3 regions of the Brevibacillus gelatini genome follow, and region 1 is predicted to be linked to each of the others. Evidence: riboswitches for the same ligand, from Rfam matches in the RefSeq annotation. Region 1 holds a riboswitch; each other region holds the start of a gene.

Region 1 (7,901 bases):
AGGCATTCCTGCACGAGACGGAAAATCGCAGCCTTGACAGAACTGCGCAGCGGCGGCTCCACACCAAATACTACCAGATCAATGGCAGCATGGATACGTTCTTCGCACGTCTGGATATATTTTTGCAGAGTGGGCACCAGTCCAAGGTCATCCAGAGCCATTGGGCGAAGGTCAAAAATAATCCGTCTTACATCAGCCAGGCTCAGCCGGACCATTTCTTTCAGTTCGTGCAGTTCCATTTGCGCTTCCAAAATACGCTCGTTTTTCAGCATGCGCTCCACGATTTCGGAGCGCAGCACGACGTTTGCCATCGATTGGGCCGGCCCGTCGTGAATCTCGCGCGCGACACGCTTGCGTTCTTCTTCCTGGGCCTGGATGATCTTCAGCCCCATCAATTGAGTCTGCTTGGCCGATTCCAGCGCTACTCCGATCTTGCTCAGATCACCAGTCAAATAACCGAGCACGACACCCATCTGGGAAACCAGCTTCTCAGCGCGAACGATGGTTTCCTCCAGCGTCCGCAGTTGCCGCTCCAGATCGTTTCGCCGGCGCTTCAGGTTGTTTTCCCGCTCGCGGTAGATGGATAGCTCCACCTGAATCCGGCTCGCTTCCTCGTAGGCGATGCGAATGTCGTCTTCCGTATACATGTGGAAGTTGCGGCTTACCTGAACGAGCTTGTTGCGCGACTTGCGATAGGCCAGCTCCAGCGCATCGACTTTTTGGATGACCTTCGAGATTTCCTGCCGAAGCTCGTGCAACTCGAATTTTAACGAGTTGCCTTGCTGCCTGGCGTTTTCGGCTATATCAAAAATTTGCGTTTTACTCGTTTCCACGGTTTCAATGGTTCTCTTAATCACCCCATCCAGCACGCTGATGTCGATCACTTTGTTCATGATTGTTCTCCTTCGAACTCTTTTTTCGCCTTCGTGAACAACTGATGGAGTATGACCTCATCTACATCTCGCAGTCCCACATCGTTTCGCGGGATGGCGAACGGATCTACCCCTTTTTTCACAAAACCGGGTGTAGAGGTAAAGACATATCCGTAGCCCGCCTGCCGCGCTGTCTCCAGTACGATGGGATTCGTATAGCCAAAAGGCAATGAAATCGCTTTTATCTCCCGGCCCATCCATTTGTTCAAGCCTACACGAGACATACTGAAATCAACGTAAAGTCGATCCCTGTATTCCTCCTCATTTTCCAATCGTTTCAAATCTTGCAAGTAGACGGGCGCCGTCTCCGGTCCCATCTCTCCCCATTCATTCCGTGCTTCCTCTTCGTGCAGGCTGTACGTATGCGAACCAATATCAGCCAGCCCGGAGTGAAGCATTTCCATGACTTGCTGACGCGTCAGCGGCGTCGTCATGTTCTCCCGTTTTCGATCGGCTACATCTCGCAAGCGCCCTGCAATCACAAAGTTCACTGACGGGTAGCCGTATGTACGCAAGATGGGAAAAGCCTCCGTGTAATAACTCTCATAGCCGTCGTCAAACGTAATCAGGACAGCATTCTCTGTCGGCAAGCTCCCTGTATCCACAAACCGCAAAAACTCATCCAACGAGATCGGATGCAAGTCGTTTTCGTGCAAAAACGACATATGTTTTGCAAATTGCTCCGACGAAATCACGTACCGCTGACCCGATTCATCCGTGACATGGTGATACGTCAGAACGACTACCTGATTGTTATACCACTTTTTCGGCTCTACCGTTGCTTTTTCATTCTGCGTGACGTTTGGCTCAGCAATTTCCGCCGCGCTTATGCTTATAGACGTATCTACTTGGGGAAAAGGTTGCGCTTTTTGCGCATTATTTTTAAATTGGTAAAAATGACCAATCCCTGCTGTAGACACAATGAGCAGCAAACAAATAACAAACACGGTCAGGAAGAGCCTTCTGTTCGGCAAAGAAACCCCTCCTTATTTTCCTCTCTAGGAGATTCGACACAGTCCTACATTTTCCCTTCGATCAAGACCCACTAAAAAATGGGAAATTTTCCCATAACAAAAAGAGCCCAGTAGCATTACCAGGCTCTTGCTTGTTGTCGTTCTTATTTTGCCAGTTGAGCAGCTTCTTGCTTCAAAATTTCTGCTTTGTCTGTTTGCTCCCAAGGAACATTCAGGTCATTGCGTCCAAAGTGGCCATAAGCCGCTGTTTGTTTGTAGATAGGACGACGCAGGTCGAGCTGCTTGATGATGCCAGCCGGACGCAGGTCGAAGTGTTTGCGGATCAGTTTCACCAGGTCTTCTTCGGAAACGGTTCCTGTACCGAACGTATCGACAGAGATGGATACAGGCTGTGCTACACCAATGGCGTAAGCCACTTGCACTTCGCATTTGTCAGCCAGGCCGGCAGCCACGATGTTTTTCGCTACGTAACGAGCAGCGTAAGCACCGGAACGGTCTACTTTCGTCGGATCCTTACCGGAGAACGCGCCGCCGCCGTGACGAGCGTAGCCACCGTAAGTATCTACGATGATTTTGCGGCCAGTCAAGCCAGCATCCCCTTGAGGTCCGCCGATGACGAAACGGCCAGTCGGGTTGATGAAGTATTTGGTATCAGCGTCCAGCAGTTCAGCTGGAACAACTGGTTTGATGACATGTTCCATCAGGTCTTGCTTGATTTGCTCCAATGTCGCTTCTGGAGCGTGTTGAGTAGAAATAACGATTGTGTCGATGCGAACTGGTTTGTCTCCATCGTACTCAACCGTTACTTGCGTTTTGCCGTCAGGACGCAGGTAAGCGAGGGTGCCGTTTTTGCGAACTTCAGTCAGACGGCGCGCCAGCTTGTGGGACATGCTGATCGGCAGTGGCATCAGCTCAGGAGTTTCGTTGCAAGCAAAGCCGAACATCAGTCCTTGGTCGCCTGCACCGATTGCTTCGATCTCAGCGTCAGTCATTTTGCCTTCGCGCGCTTCCAGTGCCTGGTCTACGCCAAGAGCGATGTCAGCGGATTGCTCGCCGATCGCAGTGATAACGCCGCAAGTGTCAGCGTCAAAGCCGAACTTTGCACGATCATAACCGATTTCACGAATAGTGTCGCGAACCAGCTTTTGGATGTCTACGTACGTGTTGGTGGTGATTTCACCTGCTACGAGAACCAGACCGGTAGTTACGGAAGTTTCGCAAGCTACACGAGCGTTTGGATCCTTGGCCAAAATCGCATCCAGAATGGAGTCGGAAATTTGGTCACAAATTTTATCCGGATGTCCTTCGGTAACAGACTCCGATGTGAACAGACGACGACCCTTTTGCAAAGCCATGAGAAAATACCTCCTTTGACCTCATACAAATAGTTTGGTAGCCGAGTCAGGATTTTATCGACGTAAACGCAAATAAAAAACCTTTTCCATCTTTTGGAGGAAAAGGTTTGAGCGCTTTTAGCTTCCTTCATCCTCTTATCGGCCAGAACAGATTTCCGTCCTGCTGGTTAGCACCGCTCCAGACGGTTGCCGGGCTTCATAGGGCCAGTCCCTCCGCCTGCTCTGGATAAGAGTATCCATTACGGATTATAGAATAATTGTTTTTTGAGGTGGTGTCAATAGACTTTTACAGAGGACTTTTTTGGCCGAAACCGCCCTGGGAAAAACGCTGCTGAATTGCCTGCGGGAAGCATCTGAGGTGATCTGCTGTGCGCTTTTCCGTGTGCGATCCGGCGAGGCTGTACGTTTTCGCTTGTACGCTTACACTTGATACGACTTGGCGAGCAATACAACAACCTCGGCCCGCGTAGCGCTTCCCTGGGGCTTGAAGTTCGAGCCGTACCCATTCAGCCAGTTTCTCGCCGTCATGGCCCCGATTGCCGGAGCTGCCCAGTGGTCGGCCGGAACATCGCGATAGCTCGATGTGCTGCGGCTGTTCAGCGCCAAGCCCTTCGCCCTGGCGATCATCACAGCCATTTCCGCCCGCGAAACAGCCAGGTCAGGCTTGATTTGACTGTCAGGATACCCCTTCAAGATCCCGAGCTGATAAGCCACTCCAAGGGTGTTGTACGCCCAATGCTTTTTTGGCAGATCAGAAAATGCTTCCTTTCCCGAATAGGTGGTAGCTACTTTGGAGCCAGTAGCGCGCATCGTCTGCAGCAGCATGGTGGCAAACTGGGCGCGGGTGACTGCCTGGTTGGGCTTGAACGTCGCATCGTCAAAGCCTTTGACAATGCCTTTGGAGCTCAGCCTGGCAATCTCTGTACGCGCCCAGTGGTCGGAAATATCCCGATACCCCGAGACGAGCGGCTGCTGCGTGACCGTCAGTTTGTAAGCATCGTACTTGAACGGAATGCCGCTGTTCAGGCGCACGTAATACTTGCCTTTTGGCAACCGCAGGCTGAAAATCTCCTTGCCCCGGTCGGACAGCTCTGCCACTTCATTTGTCGATGCGAGCGCGTAGTTCATGTTTTTCTCGCTGTAAAGGGCGATGCGAAACCCGCTGGATACGGGAATGAACGGAGCGCGAATTGTGACGTACGAATCTGTATGGAGCGTAAATTGAAACCAGTCTGAATCCGATGCCGTCGGGATGGTTCCGGTCATGACCCCTCCGGCGGCGAGCGGCGAGGCCCTGCTGTACGTGTCATTCGGTTCGTTCAGGTCTTTTTTCAGCGGAGTGAAACCGAGATCCAGGCGGTATTCACCGTTTACCGCATTTTGCTGATACTCGCTGACCCGAATGTAGTATTTTCCCGGAGAGACTTCCTTGCTCGCACGCTCAGCCGGGTGATCGCGGTCGTCGTTGTCGTAGATCGGGTCCCAAACCGTATTATTTCCGTTCTGCTTCCCTATGGCAAGCACCAGGTCCACCCGCTTGTTGTCGGGCGTCACTGTCACATCCAGATGCCCGTACTCGCGGACGTAGTAGGAGAACCAGTCCTGGTCGCCCTCCTGGTGGAAGTTGCCCGTGACGCTGATCTGGTTGCCGACAAGCGGTCTTGCCGTCGCCATCGTATCGTTTGGCTCATTGCGGTCCGGGTTGATCGTGAACTTGCTCGTCAGCACGTATGTAAACGCATTGACGCCGCCGTTTCGCATCAGCTTGATGTTCATCCTGCCCGCTTTTGCCGGGACGGTAACGGTATCCCCGTTTCCAAAATAATGCGTAATCGGCGTCCGGTTTTCGGAGTAAAAGGTAGCCGCCATGGCGGAGGATACCCCGGAGTTAATCTTCGCCGTAAAGCTGACTTTGCCGTCATACGGTACGTCCATCTTAAACCAGTCGACCGTGTCGTTCGGCCCCAGGTTGCCGCGGATTTGCTGTTCAATCGGGAATGCCTTGGCCCGCTGCAATGTGTTGTTCGGCTCCAAAAAGTCACTGGAGAGTGCGCTGCGCACTGCCTTGTTCACGTCCAGCAGTCCGTAGCCTGTCTGCCGATCCCAGCCGCTCTCGCCAAGATCGGTAGCCGTCTGGTAAAGCAATTGCCTGACATCGAGCGGCGTCAGCTTGGGATAACGCGCCAGGATCAGGGCCGCCGCTCCTGCCACTTGAGGCGCTGCGGCCGATGTACCGGAAAACGATCCGTACTTTCCGCCCAGCTTCGTCGTATATACGTTAAGCCCCGGCGCCACAAGATTCAGCTCGGGCCCCGTATTGGACTGAGAGATCACCTGGTTTTTCCCGTTCACAGCCCCTACCGCAACCACTGTCGGGTAGGCTGCCGGATAGGCCACGCGGCTTGCTTCGTTGCCGCTCGCTGCGACGAGGACCGCTCCGCTTCTCTCCGCCCGGTCGATTGCCTCTGTCAAGGAGCGGGAATAGGAAAGGCTGCTAAACGACATCAGGATGACTTTTGCTCCCCTGTCGAGTGCAGTATTGATCCCTTTGGCGATCATGTCCACATTTGTCACAGCGTCTTTGTTCAAAATCTTGATCGGCAAAATCCGGGCATTCCAGACTACCCCTGCAACCCCGATGCCGTTGTTGCCTTTTGCCGCGAGAACCCCGATCACTTCTGTACCGTGCCCGTTGTCATCCTGCGCGGATTTTCCGGGGTTGACCAGATTGACGCCCGGCAGCAAATTCCCTTTCAAATCAGGATGGTTGTAGTCCGCTCCTGAATCGAGTACGGCAATCGTAATCGCCTGGTTGCTGTTCGCGACCGACCATGCCTTGTCTGCCTTGATCTGGCTGATGTGCAGCTGGTTGCTCAGATAGCTGTCGTTGGAAGCAGGCGCGGCAGCGAGTGCAGCCCGTTCGCCAAGCGGAGCAAGCGTGAGCAGCATCGCTAATGACACGGCTATGTGAATCGATTTTTTCATAAAAAACAGTCCTTCCTTACTTTCCCCTGCAACGAGCGCAGCAAGAAAACCTCTGTCGCAGCTCTCTACCTGGAGCGCCCGCGCTGTAGTGGAAGGTTTTGTTAACGTAGCGAAACCAATAAACACGTGCGCTTACCATTTCCCGTACGTTCAAAAAGATACTCAAGTATTGTGCTTCTCGTCCTAGCATAGCGGATGAAAAGGGCGAAAAGCAACCCTGTTTCCCCAAGATTTGGAACGTTTTAGCAGGCGAAAAACCCTTTTCACCATGGGCAAAAAGGGTTTTTCGATTATTGCAGCAGGCCTTTGTTGTCTTCGAACCCAGGCTCCGCGTATGCTGCTTTGTCATTTTTGCGTTGACGCGCCTTTGGAATAAAGGCAGTCAACTCCTCCACGTTCACTTCCGACTTTTTGATCGAAGTAGCCGGGATGTCAAACGCCCAGATGCGCTGGCTGTTTGCTTCCACCTTCATGTTTTCCAGGGTGTAGTTGACACGGGCTACCGCATCGCCTGCCTTGTCGTGAACGATGATCGGCACCTCGGTAAACTCCAGGCGCTTCTCCAGTCCGTTGCGGAATACAACCACGACTTTCAGCCCTTTATCCTTGCCTGGCTTGATGTCGAGGACTTGCAAATCTACCTGTCCTTGCTCCACAGGAGCTTTCTCTTTCGCCTTTTGTACATAGTGTGCTTGTTCGTCCGCACTCAGACCGATATTCAAGTCTTCACTCTCCTCGACGCGGCGTTTTTCCGGCTTTTTAAAGGTCAGAGTCAGCGGCACTTCCTTGTCAGGGATGCGGTCGAACTCCTCCCAACGGAACATAAATTCCATCGGACGGCTGGCCATTTGGCCAACAGGACCTTTTTCCATCAAATCAAACGTCTTTCTCGCTACTTCTTCGCCGTCTGCCGTCACGAGAGTCAGCGGCAGCTTCTGCAACAGAACATTGCGGTTTGTCGCATTGCGAATGTAAGTCAGCACCAGGTAGCCTTCCGCCGTCACCTGCGTATAGAACGGAATAATGCCAACCTCGTCGCGAACGACCGGAGGCAGCTCGTCGTGGATGTACTGCAGCAGCTCCTGCTCCGCCTCATCCAGTTGATCGTCCCAAGGACCGTTCATCGTCAAAAACAGCTCTTTGGCCTCAATCCTGTTCGCCGATTGCTGCGGGTTGTCAATTCCCGACACCCCCAGGTAAAACTCTTTATGCAAATGCTCATGAATATCTTCACGTACCTGCTCCAGACTTTCCTTGGAGCCAAACCAGTTTTCCAATAACCAACTCATATAACAACCTCCTTATTGCTGCAGTATGGAACTCTTGCGCCTATTCTACTTCAAGAGTCCATCTACGCAGATTGGCATCCGGCTTTTTCACAAATTCCGGCGGGAATACAACCAGCCACGGGCGGCTGTTCCCCGGTTTCACGCGAATCTTGCTGGCATTTACAACCCCTCGCGCCACGACATCCCCATCCATATCAGAAATGGTGATTTTCAGCTGGTCAGGTTGATAATCCTTGGACAGCCCGTTGCGGAACAGCAAGGCGGCCACCAGCTTTCCGTCTTTTGTCTTCCCGATGTCAAACCCGGTAATGTGCACCGTATTGACCGGGATCGGCGGCAAAGAGTACGCGAGCGATTCCAGACGGT
Region 2 (7,901 bases), 130 kb from region 1:
TGCCCTTGTCCTGCAAAAGCTGCTGAATCTTTTCTTCGTCGTACTGCACGATTTTTTCCGCTTCGAAGTTGTCAAACGCCCGACGGTAGTTCTCCCGCTTTTTCAGGATCGTATACCAGCTCAATCCCGCCTGCGCGCCCTCCAGATTCAAATATTCAAAGAGCAGCCGGTCATCGTAGACAGGCACGCCCCACTCCTTGTCGTGATAATTCTGATACAACGGATCCTGATTCACCCAGCCACATCGATTCATTGGAAAAGACCTCCCGGAAAACACGAACATATATTCCTATTCAAATCATAAATAATCTTTGCCAGTTTTTCAAGATATTCTTGTTCCATCCAAGCGATTTTTTCCCAACAAAAAAACCCCATCAGCTCTGGTGCGATAGGGCCTCCTTACTTTTTCCGATGAAAAAATCACTGCGCGGGAAGCTCCCCGCTCATGGTGCGAAAAAACGATCAGGCTGTCAAAATAATCGGCTTGCCGCGCGTGATGACGACGGTATGCTCGTACTGGGCGACGTAGCTTCTGTCCGGAGTCACCAAAGCCCAGCCGTCCTTGCCATCCTTTACATACTCGGCTCCTGTGGAAATAAACGTTTCGACAGCGAGCACAAGCCCGTCTGTCAGCAGCCGTTTGTCCCATTTGTCATAGTAATTCAGGATGTGCGCCGGCTCCTCGTGCAAGCTTTTGCCGATGCCGTGGCCTGTCAAATTTTTGACGACCGTAAAGCCTTTTGCCTTCGCTTCATTATGGACGATGCGCCCAATCTGACTCATCCTGGAGCCAGCCTTTGCCGCATCAAGCGCCTTGTACAGCGATTCCTCTGCGCATTTGCACAGTGCCTGCTTCACTGGCTCTCCCTGTCCCACGACAACCGAAGCGCCAGTATCGGCAAAATAACCGTCCAACTCTGCGGAGACATCAATGTTGACAATATCTCCTTCCTTCAACACGGTCCCATCGGGAATCCCGTGCGCCACAACGTGATTCACACTGATGCACGTCTGGCCGGGAAAGTCGTACGTCACCTGGGGAGCTGATCGCGCCCCGTACTTCGCCAAAATATCGCCGCCGATACGATCCAGCTCTTTTGTCGTGATCCCCGGCCGAACGGCTTTCAGCATCGCTTCCCTGGCTTCGGCGACAACTTTCCCAATCCGCTGCAAAGCGAGCAAATCTTGTTCATTTTGAATCGACATGCCGTATCCTCCTTCATTGAAAATGATGCCCCCTTTTATTGGAGCATTTTCCCGCAAAAATCGCAAATACAAAGCCTGCACGCGCATTCGGCAAGACAGGCAGATTCCGCTTGCAAAAAAAAGCAGGCCGCCAGCTTCTCCCTGACGCCCTGCTTTTTACGCTCCCGGCTGCATGCCTCTTTATGCTTTTCTTTTCCGGCGAAGCTGATAGTACGTCACAGCCAACGCCAGCGCCAATACTGTCCCTTTGATAATATCGTAGGCGAAGTAAGGCAGGTTGAGCATCGTCATACCGTTGAGCAGCACCCCGATCAGGATTGCGCCGACGAACGTTCCAAACACATTCGGCTTGCCCGCGCCGAATACGGAAAAACCGACAAACGCCGCCGCCACTGCATCCATCAGCATCGAGCTGCCGCTGCTCACCTGGCCTGTTCCGATCCGCGCCGCCAAGAGCATCCCGCCCAATCCGGCAAACAGCGCGGACAGCACGTAGGCAAGCGTCCGGTAGCGATTGACCGGAATCCCGGACAATCGTGCCGCTTCCAGATTGCCGCCCGTCATGTACAGCATCCGCCCTTGGCGGGTGTAGGTCAAATAGACGTGGGTAATCGCGACCAGCAAAAAGGTCAGGATAACTGGCACGGGCAGTGAGAAAATTTTGCCTTGTCCCAGCCACAAAAACCACTCCTGGAATTTCCCCGGAGCCATCGATCCGTCTTCCATCGGCATGTTGGCGTAGATCGAGTAGCCTTTCGAATACGTCATGTGCAGCCCGTTGACGATATAGAGCATCGCCAGCGTCGCCAACAGGTCGGGAATCCGGATTTTGACGACCAGAAACGCGTTGACCAGCCCGACGATCAGGCTGAGCACAATCGGGACGACCAGTGTGGCGAACACGCCCTGCTCGTACCAGACCATCATCGAAGCCGAAACGACGGTGGTCAGCGATACCGTCGAGCCGACAGACAGGTCAAAGCCCCCGACAATCAAGGAAAACGTAACGCCGATGGCGACAAACGTCACGATCGAGATCGAACGCAAAATGTCCGTGATATTGTCATAGGTAAAGAAATACGGGTTGGTCAGACTGAATAACAGCATGACGATCACAATGACTGCCACAGTACCGTATTTGTAAATAAAATCAAACAAGCTGAATTTTTTGCCCTCCACGTTACTCACCTCCGCTTGCATAATACATAATCCGCTCCTGGGTTGCTTCCGCCCGGCTCAGCTCGCGGACGATTTTCCCTTCGAACATGACGAGAATCCGGTCCGCGATGCCCAGCACCTCCGCAAATTCGCAGGAAAAGTACAAAACGCCCTTGCGCTGCTCCGCCAGCTTTCCGATCAGGCGATAAATATCGCTTTTTGCGCCAATATCGACACCTTTGGTCGGTTCGTCAAACATGAAAACTTGCGCGTCCGTGTCGAGCCATTTTCCAATCGCCACCTTCTGCTGGTTTCCCCCGCTCAGATAGCCGACCAACTGCCCGATGTCCGCCGTCTTCACGCCCAGTCGCTGCACCAGCTCTCGCGCTTGCCCAGCCTCGGCTCCCCTGCGGATAAACCCGAGATGCGACCATTTCCACAAGGTGGAGACAGACAGGTTGTTTTTCACCGATTCCTCGACAAAAATGCCCTCTTTTCGCCGCTCCTCCGGGACGAGGACGATTCCTGCATCAACGGCGTCCTTTGGCGAGCGCAGACGTACCTCCTTGCCTTTCAGCCTGACCCGGCCAGCCTCGGCCGCATCGGCTCCAAACAACAAACGGGCCAGTTCCGTCTTCCCTGCTCCGACCAGTCCTACGACACCTACGATTTCGCCCTCGCGAACGCTCAGATCAACACCGCGAACCTTGCCGCCAGCCACCCCGTCCGCTTCCAGGATCAGCTCGCCAATCGGTACCTCCACCTTCGGAAACTCTTCATCGAAGCTTTTGCCCAGCATGTTCCCGATGACTTCATCCATCGTGGTAGCGGCTGTCTCGCTTGTTGCAATCAACTGGCCGTCGCGCATGACGGTGATCCGGTCGCAGATTTCAAAGATTTCCGGCAGCCGATGGGAAATATAGATGATCCCGACCCCGGCTTTTTTCAATTGGTCGATGATGAGAAACAGCCGCTCGCTCTCCTTCGTGCTCAAAGGAGCTGTCGGTTCGTCAAAAATGACGTATTTCGCTTTTTGCACGGTCGCGCGGGCAATCAGGATCAACTGCTTTTCCGACAGCGAACATTCCTCGACGAGCATGCGCACCGGGATGGAAAAGCCGAAGCCTTGCAAAATGCTTTCCGCTTCCTTGTGCAGCCTCTGCCAGTTCATGAGTCCCTTGCTGCTTTTGGACACGATCTGGTCGAGCAAAATGTTTTCCGTCACGCTCAAATACGGGATCAGCGCCGTGTCGACTTCCTGGTAGACACACTGGATGCCCAGCGCTTTCGCATCCTGCGGCGACTGGATGGAGACTTCCTTGCCGTCAATCACGATGCTTCCGCCATCCGCCTGATACGCACCCGTGAGAATTTTCATCAGGGTGCTTTTTCCCGTTCCGTTCGCCCCGAGCAGTGCGTGCACCTCGCCGGCCTTGACTTCAAAATCGACGGAGCGCAGCGCGGGTACGCCGGAAAACTGCTTCACAATCCCTTTCATCTGCAAGCTGGACACTTTTCGCACCCCCAAATAAACAAGATTCCCGTTGACAGAAGCAACGGGAATAGCCAAATCAACCAGCTCTATTTGCTTACTTGCCCCACTCTGGCACGTATTGGGACAGGTCGCCCATCGTTACTTTTTTATCCTTTGGCAAGTCTTCCTGTTTGACCAGCACCGGGTTCAGCTTCACGCTGTCTGGCACCTGCTCACCTTTGATTTTTTGGAAAACGGTTTGCGCATGAATGCGACCGATGTTCGACGGATCTACCGCTGCCGTCGCGGCCCAAGGAGAGTTCGGCTCCTGGATCAGCTGCAGGTCTTCGTCGCTCAGGTCGATGCCGTATACCTTGATCTCGGTGCGGCCTGCTTGCTGGATCGCACGGGTTGCCCCTTTGGCGAATTCATCCCACGATGCCCATACGGCTGTAATATCGCCTTTGTTCGGATACTTTTTCAAAATCGCTTCCATCTGTGCTTGCGTATCGAGCGCGGTGTTGTTCGTTGCCGAGCCAAATGCGGCGATTTCCTTAATATCCGGGTATTTTTTCAGGAAGGCTTCATACGTTACCTGGCGTTTTTCCATCGGTGCGAAGCCTGCTACCCAAATTTTCACGATGTTGCCTTTGCCGCCCGTATCGGCAGCCAGCTTCTCCAGGCTCAGCTCGGCCAGCTTGTTGTCATCCTGCTCAACGACAGGTACGCCTGGCAGCTTAATATCGGTGTCGAACAGCACGACCGGAATCTTTTTGTCGACTGCTTTTTGCGTGCCCTGCTGCAGCGCTTCTGCCGTACCGTGGTCAATCAGGATGCCGTCAAAATTTTGGTTCACCGCAGCGTCGAGGTTGGAAGCCATTTTCGACAAATCGGTATCCGCGTTGAATACGGTCAGCTCGCCGCCGTTTTTCTCGACTTCCTGCTTCACGCCGTTAATGTATTGGGCAGAAAATGTGCCGACGTTTTGGCGCATAATCAGGGCGATGCGCTTCGGTTTCTCGCCGCCGGAAGCGCCGCTTCCCGCCTGATTTTGGGTGTCCGCTCCTCCGCCGCAAGCGGTCAAGGCCAGCGACGCAGCCAGTACAATTGATGTGACAAGACCCAGTTTCTTTTTCATGAAAATTCCCCCTTTTTCTTTCCTGCTGAGCTTCAAGCTGGGGAGGCGACGACCTTCCAACCTTCCAATAGGAAAAGCCTCTTTCAACAGATGAAAGAGGCTTGATCGACAAGATTCGCGCCTCTTATCTGTCAGGTATCGCTACCTGTTGGAGTTAGCACCTTGGCTCGCAAGTCAGATCATCCTGCCAGCTAGGTTGCCGGGCATCATAGGGCCATTCCCTCAGCCTTCTCTGGATAAGAGTAGTTTTTATTTTCACAACGTTTTCGGAATATATACAGACTATAATCCTTGTTTTACCCATCTGTCAACTAGGTTTTTCAAACTTTTGTCCTCCAAGTAGTCCCAACTTTATGTCTAAATTTTGGAGGAATTTTTGTAAAGTCTTGTCGACATATGGTAGATTAAAGCCAAAGCCATGCAAATTTGCGATGGAGATGTCCGATGAGTCTATTAAAAGAAGTAATCTTGCAAATGTTTTTTGCCCTGACGCCGTTTGTTTTGTTTAATATCTATTACCGCGACCGAATGTGTAACTACAGTCGTTCCTTTATTCTCGTCACCAGTTCTGTCTGCGTGTTTCTGGCGATGACCTTCGCGTCGAGCGCCGTTGAGGGATTTATTTTTGTATTCTTCGCCTTGATCTACGGCGGGGTACGAATCGCCTCGGTCGTGCTGATCGAATCAGTGCTGTACCGCTACTATCTGGGCGGTGAAGACACGTGGGTCGCCATGCTCATGATAGCCACCGCATTCGCGATCTCCCTCCTGATCTATCAACGCTACAAAGCCAGTTATCGAAAAACACTGTATACTCTTTTGACGGGTGCTCTCTTTTCCCTGATAGAATTGGGATTGACCTATCTTAACTTTCCCACCCATGTATCCCATCAGCTTGCCTATCATGTGTTCGTGATCCCCGTTCAAAATATCGTCGGCATCTGGCTGTTGATGTCGTTATTTAGCAAATGCGTATCAGACAAGGAATTGTTCATTCGCCACGCACAAAACGAAAAGATCGAGACGATGAGCCACGTCGCGGCTTCACTGGCGCACGAGGTGAGAAACCCGCTCACAGCCGTCAAAGGCTTTTTGCGCTTGATGCAGGAAGACGCGGGAAACATTGCGAAAGCCGAGCAGTACATCCGCATCAGCCTGGACGAGATCCAGCGCACGGAAGCGATTTTGACGGAGTACCTCGCGCTGTCCAAGCCGCTCAAGGAGCGCAACGAGCTTATCAACGTGTGCGAGCAGCTCTATGTCGTCCGCGAGGTCATGCTGCCTTTTGCCAACATGCACAACATCGAGCTGGAGTTGCAAGCATATGAAAAGCCCGTCACGATCATGGCCAATCCCGACGAGTTCAAGCAGGTGCTGGTAAACTTTGTAAAAAATGCCATCGAAGCATGCGCGGAGACGGCCAACGGGAAAGTCGTTCTGTCGCTGTTGATTGAAAAAAACAACGCGCTCCTCATCATCAAGGACAACGGCATCGGCATGGACGAGGGACAGATCAAGCGACTGGGCACGATTTATTTTTCGACCAAAACAAGCGGCACCGGACTCGGCCTGACTTATTCCTATCACGTCATCCGCGCGTTTGGCGGCTCGGTGAGCGTGTCGAGCAAGCCAAAGGTCGGTACGAAGTTCACGATTACGTTTCCGTATCATCAGCCGCAGTAGCGGCCAGGTCGCAGTAGCGGTCAGGTGAAAAAGCCTGGCCATGAAAACATGCTCAGCCCTCGTGGAAAGGTACGCCCCCTGAGAGCGGGATCATTTCGCTTGCGACGGACAAATGGACGGGGAGGTGATGAAGCACAAGCGCTCCTGACCATCGCCTCCCAGACTGCCGGTCCCGGTCTTGCTTCACCCGAAAACAGTTGCCTTCCCTTCAATGCTGAACGGGCGGAATCTGCTGCAGATTGTTCGGCTGCTTTTCAAATAACAGCAACTCGTTTTGCCGATTCAGCGTGGCGAGAAATACGTCCTCGACCGCGACGCCTCTCTTTTTCAGCTCCTGCAACAGCCACTCTTCGTCACGTTCGCGGTACTTCAGCGCATCCGGATATATTTTCCCCTCGACAATGACAGGCAGGGAGATGCCCGTCGAAGCAGTCTGGACTTGCAAGTCCTGTCTCGTCACTGGCTGCTGCGCCGATTTTTTCAATACGGTCAAACGGCCATTGGCCTCGATGATGGCCATTTCAATTTCTGCCAGATCAAAAATGTCTTTTTCCCGCAGCATTTGCAGCACATTATCGAGCGAATAGCGTATCTTTTTCAACTGATGGACGAGAAACTTGCCGTTGTAAAAAACGACCGTCGGTTCAAACGTGACCATTTTCCCAAAGCGCCTGGACACAATCGACCACTGCGACACGAGGCGCTGCAGCACGCCGAGGGCCACAATCGCCACCGCGATGGGAAGATGGTGGACATTCGGCTCGGCAATATCGGCCCCGGTCACAGAACCCAACGTAAGGATAATCATAAAATCAAAGACAGGCAGCTCGCCAATCGAGCGCTTTCCCATGAACAGCGTCACGATCAATAGCAGCGGCAGAATCGTAAATACGCGCCCGACTACAACCAAGCTCTCATTGAACAAATCCACAAAAACTCCCCCTGCCCGCAAGTCTTTCCTCCTTTTACTATGAAAACTTTTGGCATCAATTATGCGAGCTGGTTTCCCGGCGAAGCGCGTGTAGCTTCGGTCAGACATTTCGCAAATGAAAAAAAGAGCCGCACAAATGACGGCCCTTCTCATCCGGGAAAGCAAAAGCTCCCCGCATATTTTTTTATAATACATGCTGCATCCAAACATTCGGTTCCACGTATACGGCCTCGTCCTTTTCCGCTTCGACGCGCACCGGAACGAGCGCCCCCGGAATTATGTACATGCCGGACCCTGGGAAATTCATCCCT
Region 3 (7,901 bases), 360 kb from region 1:
CAGGCGGAAGATTTGACGCAAGAGACTTTTTTTCGCGCGTTTGCCTCTCTGGAGGACTATCACGGGGAAAAAGTGCGGCCATGGCTGTTCAAGGTGGCTTACCACGCTTTCGTGGATTGGCATCGCAAGCAGAAGCGGCGGCCAGTCGATTACGTCGGGAACGTGCCGGATCGGCTGGATGCTTCCGCTATCGATCCCGCTGACCAGCTCGTGAACCAGGAATTGTGGGAGACGGCATCCGCCTGGCTGGAGCGGCTGCCGGAAAAGCAGCGGCAGGTGATTTTGCTGTCGACGATGCAGCTTTCCTACGCGGAAATGGCGCAGGTGCTGGGAATCGAACTGGCAGATGTCAAGCGTTCTCTGTTTCGGGGACGGCAAAAGATGCGACAACTGTGGAAGGAGGAAGGGCTATGACGAGGCAAAACGGAGATGAGCGCGAGCAAAGGCTGCTTGCTTATTTGAGAGGGGAAGTAACGGGAGAGGAAGCGAAGCGACTGGGCGAGGAACTGACAAGCGATGAAGAGTACGCACAGAGGCTGGAACGGTTGCTGCTGGGGGAGGACAAGGGGGAAGACGACAGGGAAGAAGTCAAGTCAGCGCTTTCGCTATCGGAAGCCAGACAGCGGGCAATCGTCCGCCGGGGAAAATGGAAAAACCGGCTGACGACCTCCTTTTATGCCTTCGCGATTCCTTGCCTTGCAGGTGTGCTCTTGCTGCTTGTAAACGGCTGGGTGGGCAGGCTGATGTACGACGATTTGTTCCGGGTGGCGTGGGACATGGTCAATTTTACCCAGCCGGGCGTGAGCGTGGGCAGCAGCGGCTCGCAGGTGGGGCTGTTGTACGGCAGCATCGACATGGAACTGCGCGAGCAAGTTGGCAGAGAGGCCAAAAACGCTGGCCGCTTTCGGAGCACGAATGTACTGTGGAACGTGAGCGCCAGACCGGAGTGGACAGGTGGCGTCAGGGAGCAAAAACTGTTTTTCCGCTACCCGTTGTCATCCGGAGAACCGGAAGAAGACACGGCCTATTTGCGCACGCCTGCCTGGACAACGCTGGAAAAGCTGCCGGAGGGAACGGTATCCCAACTGGCGATCTCGTTTGACAGCTTCTTGACGTATGACCAGTACGTCAAGCTGGTTTCCCGCCATATCATCAGCGACAGCCAAGAAACGGTCTGGTTTGCCGTCGACACGGGAGTGGAGTTGAAACAGGCAGACGGAGAAGTAGGCAATCTGTTACTCGGCCCGGGGGAAGTTTGGGGCTTTGCCGAGCGGGCGCTGGATTACGGAGCAGCGCCGATTCAGGTGAACGGCGAAAGCGAGCGGCGAATGGCTGCCTTCATGGGCGAGATGAAATATTTGACCGAGCAAAAAAGCCTGGTACGCGACATGGGCTCTGCACTGCTTACGGGCGGCGATCCGCAAATCGAGGAGCGCTATCGCTATTTGCAGGAAAAAGGCTTGCGCATCTACGGCGCCGTCCTGACCGGACCGACGAAGGAGTTGCTTAGGCTCAAGGAGGAAAAGGCGATTACCGCCGCATTTGTCGGGAAAATCGACTGGTGGAACTGGGACCCCCCCGCCGCATCGGGGACACAAAAAAGCTGGTAAAGGGCGAACCGTTTTTGCAAAAAAGAATGTTGACATCCCGGAACCACAGGTTGTATGATTCAAACTAAATCAAAAACCGCATACGTTTGGATACCTTATCCAGAGAAGGTGGAGGGACTGGCCCGATGATACCCGGCAACCGACACGACGCTATGTTGACGCGAACAGCGATGAAAACAATCAGCGACGTGCACGGTGCTAATTCCTGCAGAAACAAAAGTGGTCTGGAAGATAAGGGGGACATGACACGTTATTTGTACGTGACGACAGCGACCTCTTTTCTTCGGAAAAGAGGTTTTTTGCATGGCTGAACGATATGACCAGTCTGCTGCAGATAGAGAGAGCAACGACTTAAACGAGGGGAGTAATCAATCATGGCATACCGCGCATTGACTGAACAGGAAGCAGTGGAGTACGTAAAAGGCTTGCCGGGTCTGTTTACGGAAGGGGCCGAGCTGACCAGCCGTGAAATCGGGGACGGGAATCTGAATCTGGTGTTCGATATTCAGGAACCGGCTACCGGAAAAAAAGTGATCGTGAAGCAGGCGCTTCCGTTTGCGCGCGTCGTGGGCGAATCGTGGCCGCTGACCATCGACCGCTCCCGAATCGAGAGTGAAGCACTCCGCATTCAGCACAAATACGTGCCGGATCTCGTGCCGGAGGTGTATCACTACGATCAGGAGCTGGCACTGACCGTCATGGAAAACGTCGGGGACCATACGATCATGCGCAAGGGCCTGATTGAAGGAAACCGCTACCCGCTATTCGCCAAGCAGATCGGTCGTTTTCTCGCGCACACCTTGTTCTACACATCGGATTTGGGCGCGCATCCGTACGACAAAAAAGCGCTCGTCGGAACATTCATAAATCCGGAATTATGCAAAATCACAGAAGATCTCGTCTTTACCGACCCGTACGAAAATGCGCAGACCAATAACTTCAACCCGCTGATTCACCGGGAAGTGGAAGCGATCTGGAACAACAAGCCGCTCAAGCTGGAAATCGCCAAGCTGAAATACGACTTCCTCACGCGCACAGAAGCGCTCTTGCACGGCGACTTGCATACGGGCAGCATTTTCATCACCGAGACGAGCCTGAAAGTGATCGATCCCGAATTTGCCTACTACGGGCCAATCGGCTTCGACATCGGCGCGGTCATCGCCAACCTGCTGCTCAACTACGCTGGCCAGCACGGATTGCAGGAAGACCAAGGAGAACGCGACTCGTACCGCGAATACTTGCTGGAAACGGTGGAGGATGTCTGGAACGAATTTGTTTCCCAGTTCGTTCAGCTCTGGCACAAGCAGGCAAAAGAGCGCAGCGCTCATGTCGAAGGCTTGTGGCAAAGCTACGTGAAGCGACTGATTCAGGACACGGCAGGCTATGCCGGCTGCAAAATTTTGCGCCGCGTGATCGGACTTGCGGGAGTGGCTGATCTGAACACCATCGCAGACGATGCAAAACGGGCAGAAGCCGAGCGTCTGGCGCTGGCAATCGGAGAAGCACTGATTCTCGGCCGGGCCAACGTCGAAGAATCGACAGACATCACGGACATCGTCCGCCAAGTAACTGCACGCTACTATCAGGAGGCAACGACAGTATGACAATCAGCACACAAATCACGCCAGTCAAGTGGGAAGACGACGTGCTCGTCTTGCTCGACCAGACGCGTTTGCCAGTAGAGACGATTTACTTGCACCTGACGACTGCCGAAGAAGTATGGGGCGCCATTCGCCGCCTGGAAGTGCGCGGCGCGCCGGCAATCGGCATGGCCGCAGCGTATGGATTGTACCTGGGGATTCGCGACAGCGAGGCACAGACGTACGAACAGTTTTGGCAGGAGCTGAACCGCCAGGCAGACTATCTGGGCACATCCCGCCCTACAGCTGTCAACTTGTTCTGGGCGCTCGACCGGATCAAGGCGCGCGTGGAAAAAGAAAAAGATGCTGCCCTGTCCATCGCAGAGCTGAAAGCCGCTGTACTCAACGAAGCGCTGGCGATTCAAGCGGAAGACGCGGAGGTGTGCCGGACAATCGGGGAGCATCTGCTCACGCTGCTGCAAGACGGCATGGGTGTTCTCACGCACTGTAATCCGGGGGCGCTCGCTACGGCAGCGTACGGAACCGCAACGGCTCCATTTTATCTGGCCAAGGAACGCGGCTGGGATCTGAAAGTGTACGCAGACGAGACTCGCCCCGTTTTGCAAGGCGCCCGTCTGACCGCGTATGAACTGCAGCGGGCAGGCATCGACGTCACGCTGATTTGCGACAACATGGCGGCGATGGTGATGGCGCAAGGCAAAGTGCAAGCGGTCGTCGTCGGAACAGACCGCGTGGCGGCGAACGGCGATGTCGCCAACAAAATCGGCACGTACGGGGTAGCTGTTTTGGCAAAAGCGCACGGCATTCCTTTTTACGTGGCAGCTCCCTTGTCCTCTGTCGACCTGGCAACACCGACGGGCGCGGACATTCCGATTGAGGAACGTTCGGCGGAGGAAATCACGCACGGTCTGGGCAAACAGGTAGCACCGGATGGCATCAAGGTGTACAATCCGGCGTTTGACGTGACGCCTGCCAAGTACATTACGGCAATTGTGACGGAGACGGGCATTTTCAAACCGGAAGAGATCGCAAAAAGCAAACAATAATCACGTCCATGAGCGTCTGCCAGTTCGCTGGCGGGCGCTTTTTTGCGCAAAAATGACCGTACTGCTTGCCAAATAATGGCTCGGGTCGCATAATCGAGCGTAAGCAGTCGTTTGCCCGTCTTTAGCCGCTGCATCTACATGAATACAAGGAGGGCTTTTTGCATGAGAATGATACCGATTGATGAGGAGACATTTCTCAAACAGCTGGAGCTGTCCGATGCTGCCGAAATGTTCTGGCTTACGGATACGAACAGACCCTACCTGAAGGAGTGGCTGCCGTGGCTGGATTTTACGCAGCGTGTCGAGGATACGAGCCATTTTATCCAGCGAACGATCCAGCAGCATAACGACAACCAGGGCATTCACTACGGAATCTGGCACAACGGACGGCTGGCCGGAACGCTGGGCGTACATCATATTGACTGGATCAACAGGAAAACGGCAATCGGCTATTGGCTTGGTGCCCAGTTCCAGGGCAAGGGACTGATGACAAAGGCAGTGGCGGCGTACATGGACCGTCTTATTTTCGGCTCGTGGGGGTTGGAAAAGGTGACGATTCAGGCGGCGACGGAAAATTACCGGAGCAGAGCGATCCCGGAGCGGCTGGGCTTTCATTTGGAAGGCATCCTGCGCCGAAACGAGTTTTTGTACGACCATTTCGTCGACCATGCGGTGTACAGCATGTTGAAGGAAGAATGGCTGGCCAGACGCAGCTAAAAAAGTTGGATTGACAAAGAAAATTCAGTAAATTACGATGTAGGAAGCAAGAAAGAGGCTGCGTGATGCGCGCGGCCTTTTTTATATATAATTGTACAATTACGGTGCCCATGATTTGGAGGGGGATCTGCTTGCATACACTCAAGGAGCTATCGTGGTTTTTTCGCGCGTACTGGAAACGGTACACAATCGGTATCCTGTTTTTGTTTCTCATCGACGTCCTGATGCTTTGGCCGCCTCGTCTGATCGGAGAGACGGTCGATGCGATGCGCAACAGCTCCTTGACGCCGCAGGACTTGACCAGGACGGTTGCGATTCTGCTTGCGCTCGGTGTCGGTCTGTACGTGATGCGCTTTGCCTGGCGGTACTTGCTCAACGGCGGTGCGCTGATTTTGGAGCGAATCTTGCGCGAGCGTCTGTTTGCGCACCTGACGCGGATGACGCCGTCGTTTTATCATCGTAGGCGCAGCGGTGACTTGATGGCGGTCGCCACGAACGACATTCCAGCGATCGAGCAGACAGCGAGTACAGGCGTGCTCACACTGGTCGATTCGCTGTTTATGACCCTGCTGACGCTTGGTGTCATGGTGACGGTCATCGATTGGAAGCTGACGTTGGCGGCGCTGATCCCGATGCCTTTTTTGGCCTGGTCCACCGCCTACTACGGCAGACTGCTGCACGAGCGCTTTTATCTCGCTCAGGAAGCGTTTGGCGAGATGAACGACCACGTACAGCAATCGGTTTCCGGTGTGCGTGTGCTGCGTGCGTTTGTGCAGGAAAAGGAAGACATGGAAGCCTATCGCCGGGTCAGTGAAAAAACGCTGGAGCGCAACGTGAGCGTGTCGCGAATCGACGCGCTGTTCGAGCCGACGATTGGGATCATTATCGGCTTCAGCTTCCTGATCGGGCTTGGCTATGGCACATATCTCGTCTTTACGAGTGCAATTTCGCTGGGCGATCTGGTCGCTTTCAACCTGTACCTTGGGCTTTTGATCTGGCCGATGTTCGCCTTTGGCTGGCTGGTCAACGTGTTGCAGCGCGGCGGAGCGTCGCACAAGCGCCTCTCCGAGCTGTTGGAGGAACAGCCGGATGTGCAGGAAGCCGCCCATCCGGTGACAGCCGAGACGCCGAATACGGTAGAAGCCCGCCAGTTTTCTTTTGCCTATCCGGGCAGTGAAAAGCCTGCGCTTACGGACATCACCTTTTCGCTTGGAGAAGGCAAGACGCTGGGCGTTGTCGGGCGGACGGGGAGCGGCAAGTCGACGCTGTGCCGCGCCTTGTTGCATCAATACGAGCTGAAGGAGCAGTCGCTGTTTGTCGGCGGCGTGCCGATTGAACAGCTGTCCTTTGCCGCGCTGCGGGAAAAAATCGCCTATGTGCCGCAGGAGCATTTGCTGTTCTCGCGGACGATTGCAGAAAACGTGGCATTTGGAAGGCCGCAAGCGACCGAGGCGGAGATTTTGCACGCGCTCAAGCTGGCGGAAATGGACAATGATCTGGCCCAGTTCCGCGATGGCCTGCAAACGATGGTGGGCGAAAAGGGCGTGACGCTATCCGGCGGGCAAAAACAGCGGGTTTCCATCGCCAGAGCGTTGCTGCTCGATGCAGGCATCCTCATTCTCGACGATTCCTTGTCGGCGGTTGACGCCCGGACGGAAGAGGCAATTTTGCGTCATTTGCGTAAGGAGCGTGCTCATAAAACAACGATTATTACCGCGCACCGCCTGTCTGCCGTGCAGCACGCCGAACTGATTCTCGTGCTGGACGAAGGGCGGATTGTCGAGCGGGGAACACATGATGAGCTGATGCAGCAAAATGGCTGGTATGCGGAGCAGTATCGCAGGCAGCAAATGGAGCGGGATGTTGCCGGCTAGGCCGCGAAGAGGGGGAGAGCGTTTCGTGGGAAAAGAACAGGTATGGAAGCGGCTGGCCGCATTTGCCCGGCCGTTTCAGAAGCAAATAGCGGGAGCGCTGATCCTGCTTCTGCTCGGGACGAGTGCGGAGCTGGCGGGACCGTTTCTCGCGAAGGTGATGATCGACAATCACATTCTCGCCATCCAGAAACCCTGGTACGAGTTTGCACAAAAGCCGCAGGCGCAAAAGGACGTGGCGGTGGCGATAAATGATCGCTACTATATACGGGAAGATATGCTGGCCGATGCGGGCTTGACCCCCGGCAGCATCCAGGCGAACGAAGTGACTGTCGTTGCGGAAGGCACGACGTATTACTTGATCGCGGGAAAAATCGAGCAAAATGGCGAGAAGCAGTTCACGCCGATTGAGCCGGAAAATGGCCGGGAGCGCTTTGCGGTGAGGACTGGCGATGCGGCGGGAACGAGTGCGACCCCGACCGGAATCCGCCTGACGGGCGAAGAAGTTTTGGCGATGTACCAAAACGACGTGCAGCCGATCATCTGGCTGTCGGTCGGGTACGGAGCGCTGATTTTGCTGTCGGCGGGCTTCAACTACGTGCAGATTTTGTGGCTGCAAACGATTGCCCAGCGCATCATTCAGCAGATGCGGATGAAGCTGTTTGCGCATTTGCAAAAGCTTCCGGTGTCCTTTTTTGACAAGACGCCGGTTGGCTCGCTCGTCTCCCGCGTGAGCAACGACACCGAGGCGATTCGCGAGCTGTACGTGAGCGTGCTGGCCACGTTTGTGCAAAACGGGATTTATTTGATCGGAATTCTGGTCGCGCTGTTCGTGCTCCAGCCGCAGCTGGCGTTGTTTTGCTGTCTGACGGTGCCGCTGCTCGCGCTTTTGGTTTACTTTTATCAAAAGTATAGCTCCCGCTACTACGCGGTGATTCGGGCGAAGCTTGGCGACATGAACGCGACGATCAACGAAATGATCCAGAACATGACGATTGTTCAGGCGTTTCGCCGCGAGGAAGGCGTGCAAAAAGAGTTTGCGCAGGTGAACGAAAG

What was found. A riboswitch is a leader RNA that binds a small molecule or an ion and turns the genes downstream of it on or off. The one in region 1 is predicted to bind S-adenosylmethionine.
Region 2: it holds a riboswitch for S-adenosylmethionine, as region 1 does, so the genes downstream of both, AAFJ72_RS19040 (sugar ABC transporter substrate-binding protein) here and metK (methionine adenosyltransferase) in region 1, are expected to answer to the same signal.
Region 3: it holds a riboswitch for S-adenosylmethionine, as region 1 does, so the genes downstream of both, mtnK (S-methyl-5-thioribose kinase) here and metK (methionine adenosyltransferase) in region 1, are expected to answer to the same signal.

The regions. Positions count from the first base shown of each region.
Region 1 covers NZ_CP154342.1:4,075,332-4,083,232, forward strand. Annotated here, with positions in the region: gene AAFJ72_RS19675 (sensor histidine kinase) at 1-893, opposite strand, end outside; gene AAFJ72_RS19680 (polysaccharide deacetylase family protein) at 890-1,906, opposite strand; gene metK (methionine adenosyltransferase) at 2,050-3,261, opposite strand; SAM riboswitch class I at 3,394-3,494, opposite strand; gene AAFJ72_RS19690 (S8 family peptidase) at 3,682-6,246, opposite strand; gene AAFJ72_RS19695 (SLAP domain-containing protein) at 6,537-7,535, opposite strand; gene AAFJ72_RS19700 (SLAP domain-containing protein) at 7,576-7,901, opposite strand, start outside.
Region 2 covers NZ_CP154342.1:3,942,770-3,950,670, forward strand. Annotated here, with positions in the region: gene AAFJ72_RS19020 (DNA-3-methyladenine glycosylase I) at 1-253, opposite strand, end outside; gene map (type I methionyl aminopeptidase) at 463-1,206, opposite strand; gene AAFJ72_RS19030 (ABC transporter permease) at 1,387-2,385, opposite strand; gene AAFJ72_RS19035 (sugar ABC transporter ATP-binding protein) at 2,387-3,877, opposite strand; gene AAFJ72_RS19040 (sugar ABC transporter substrate-binding protein) at 3,954-4,976, opposite strand; SAM riboswitch class I at 5,098-5,219, opposite strand; gene AAFJ72_RS19045 (ATP-binding protein) at 5,421-6,659, shown strand; gene AAFJ72_RS19050 (DUF421 domain-containing protein) at 6,868-7,590, opposite strand; gene AAFJ72_RS19055 (GNAT family N-acetyltransferase) at 7,775-7,901, opposite strand, start outside.
Region 3 covers NZ_CP154342.1:3,715,612-3,723,512, reverse strand. Annotated here, with positions in the region: gene AAFJ72_RS17990 (sigma-70 family RNA polymerase sigma factor) at 1-414, shown strand, start outside; gene AAFJ72_RS17985 (anti sigma factor C-terminal domain-containing protein) at 411-1,610, shown strand; SAM riboswitch class I at 1,703-1,848, shown strand; gene mtnK (S-methyl-5-thioribose kinase) at 1,985-3,214, shown strand; gene mtnA (S-methyl-5-thioribose-1-phosphate isomerase) at 3,211-4,257, shown strand; gene AAFJ72_RS17970 (GNAT family N-acetyltransferase) at 4,420-4,974, shown strand; gene AAFJ72_RS17965 (ABC transporter ATP-binding protein) at 5,106-6,848, shown strand; gene AAFJ72_RS17960 (ABC transporter ATP-binding protein) at 6,874-7,901, shown strand, end outside.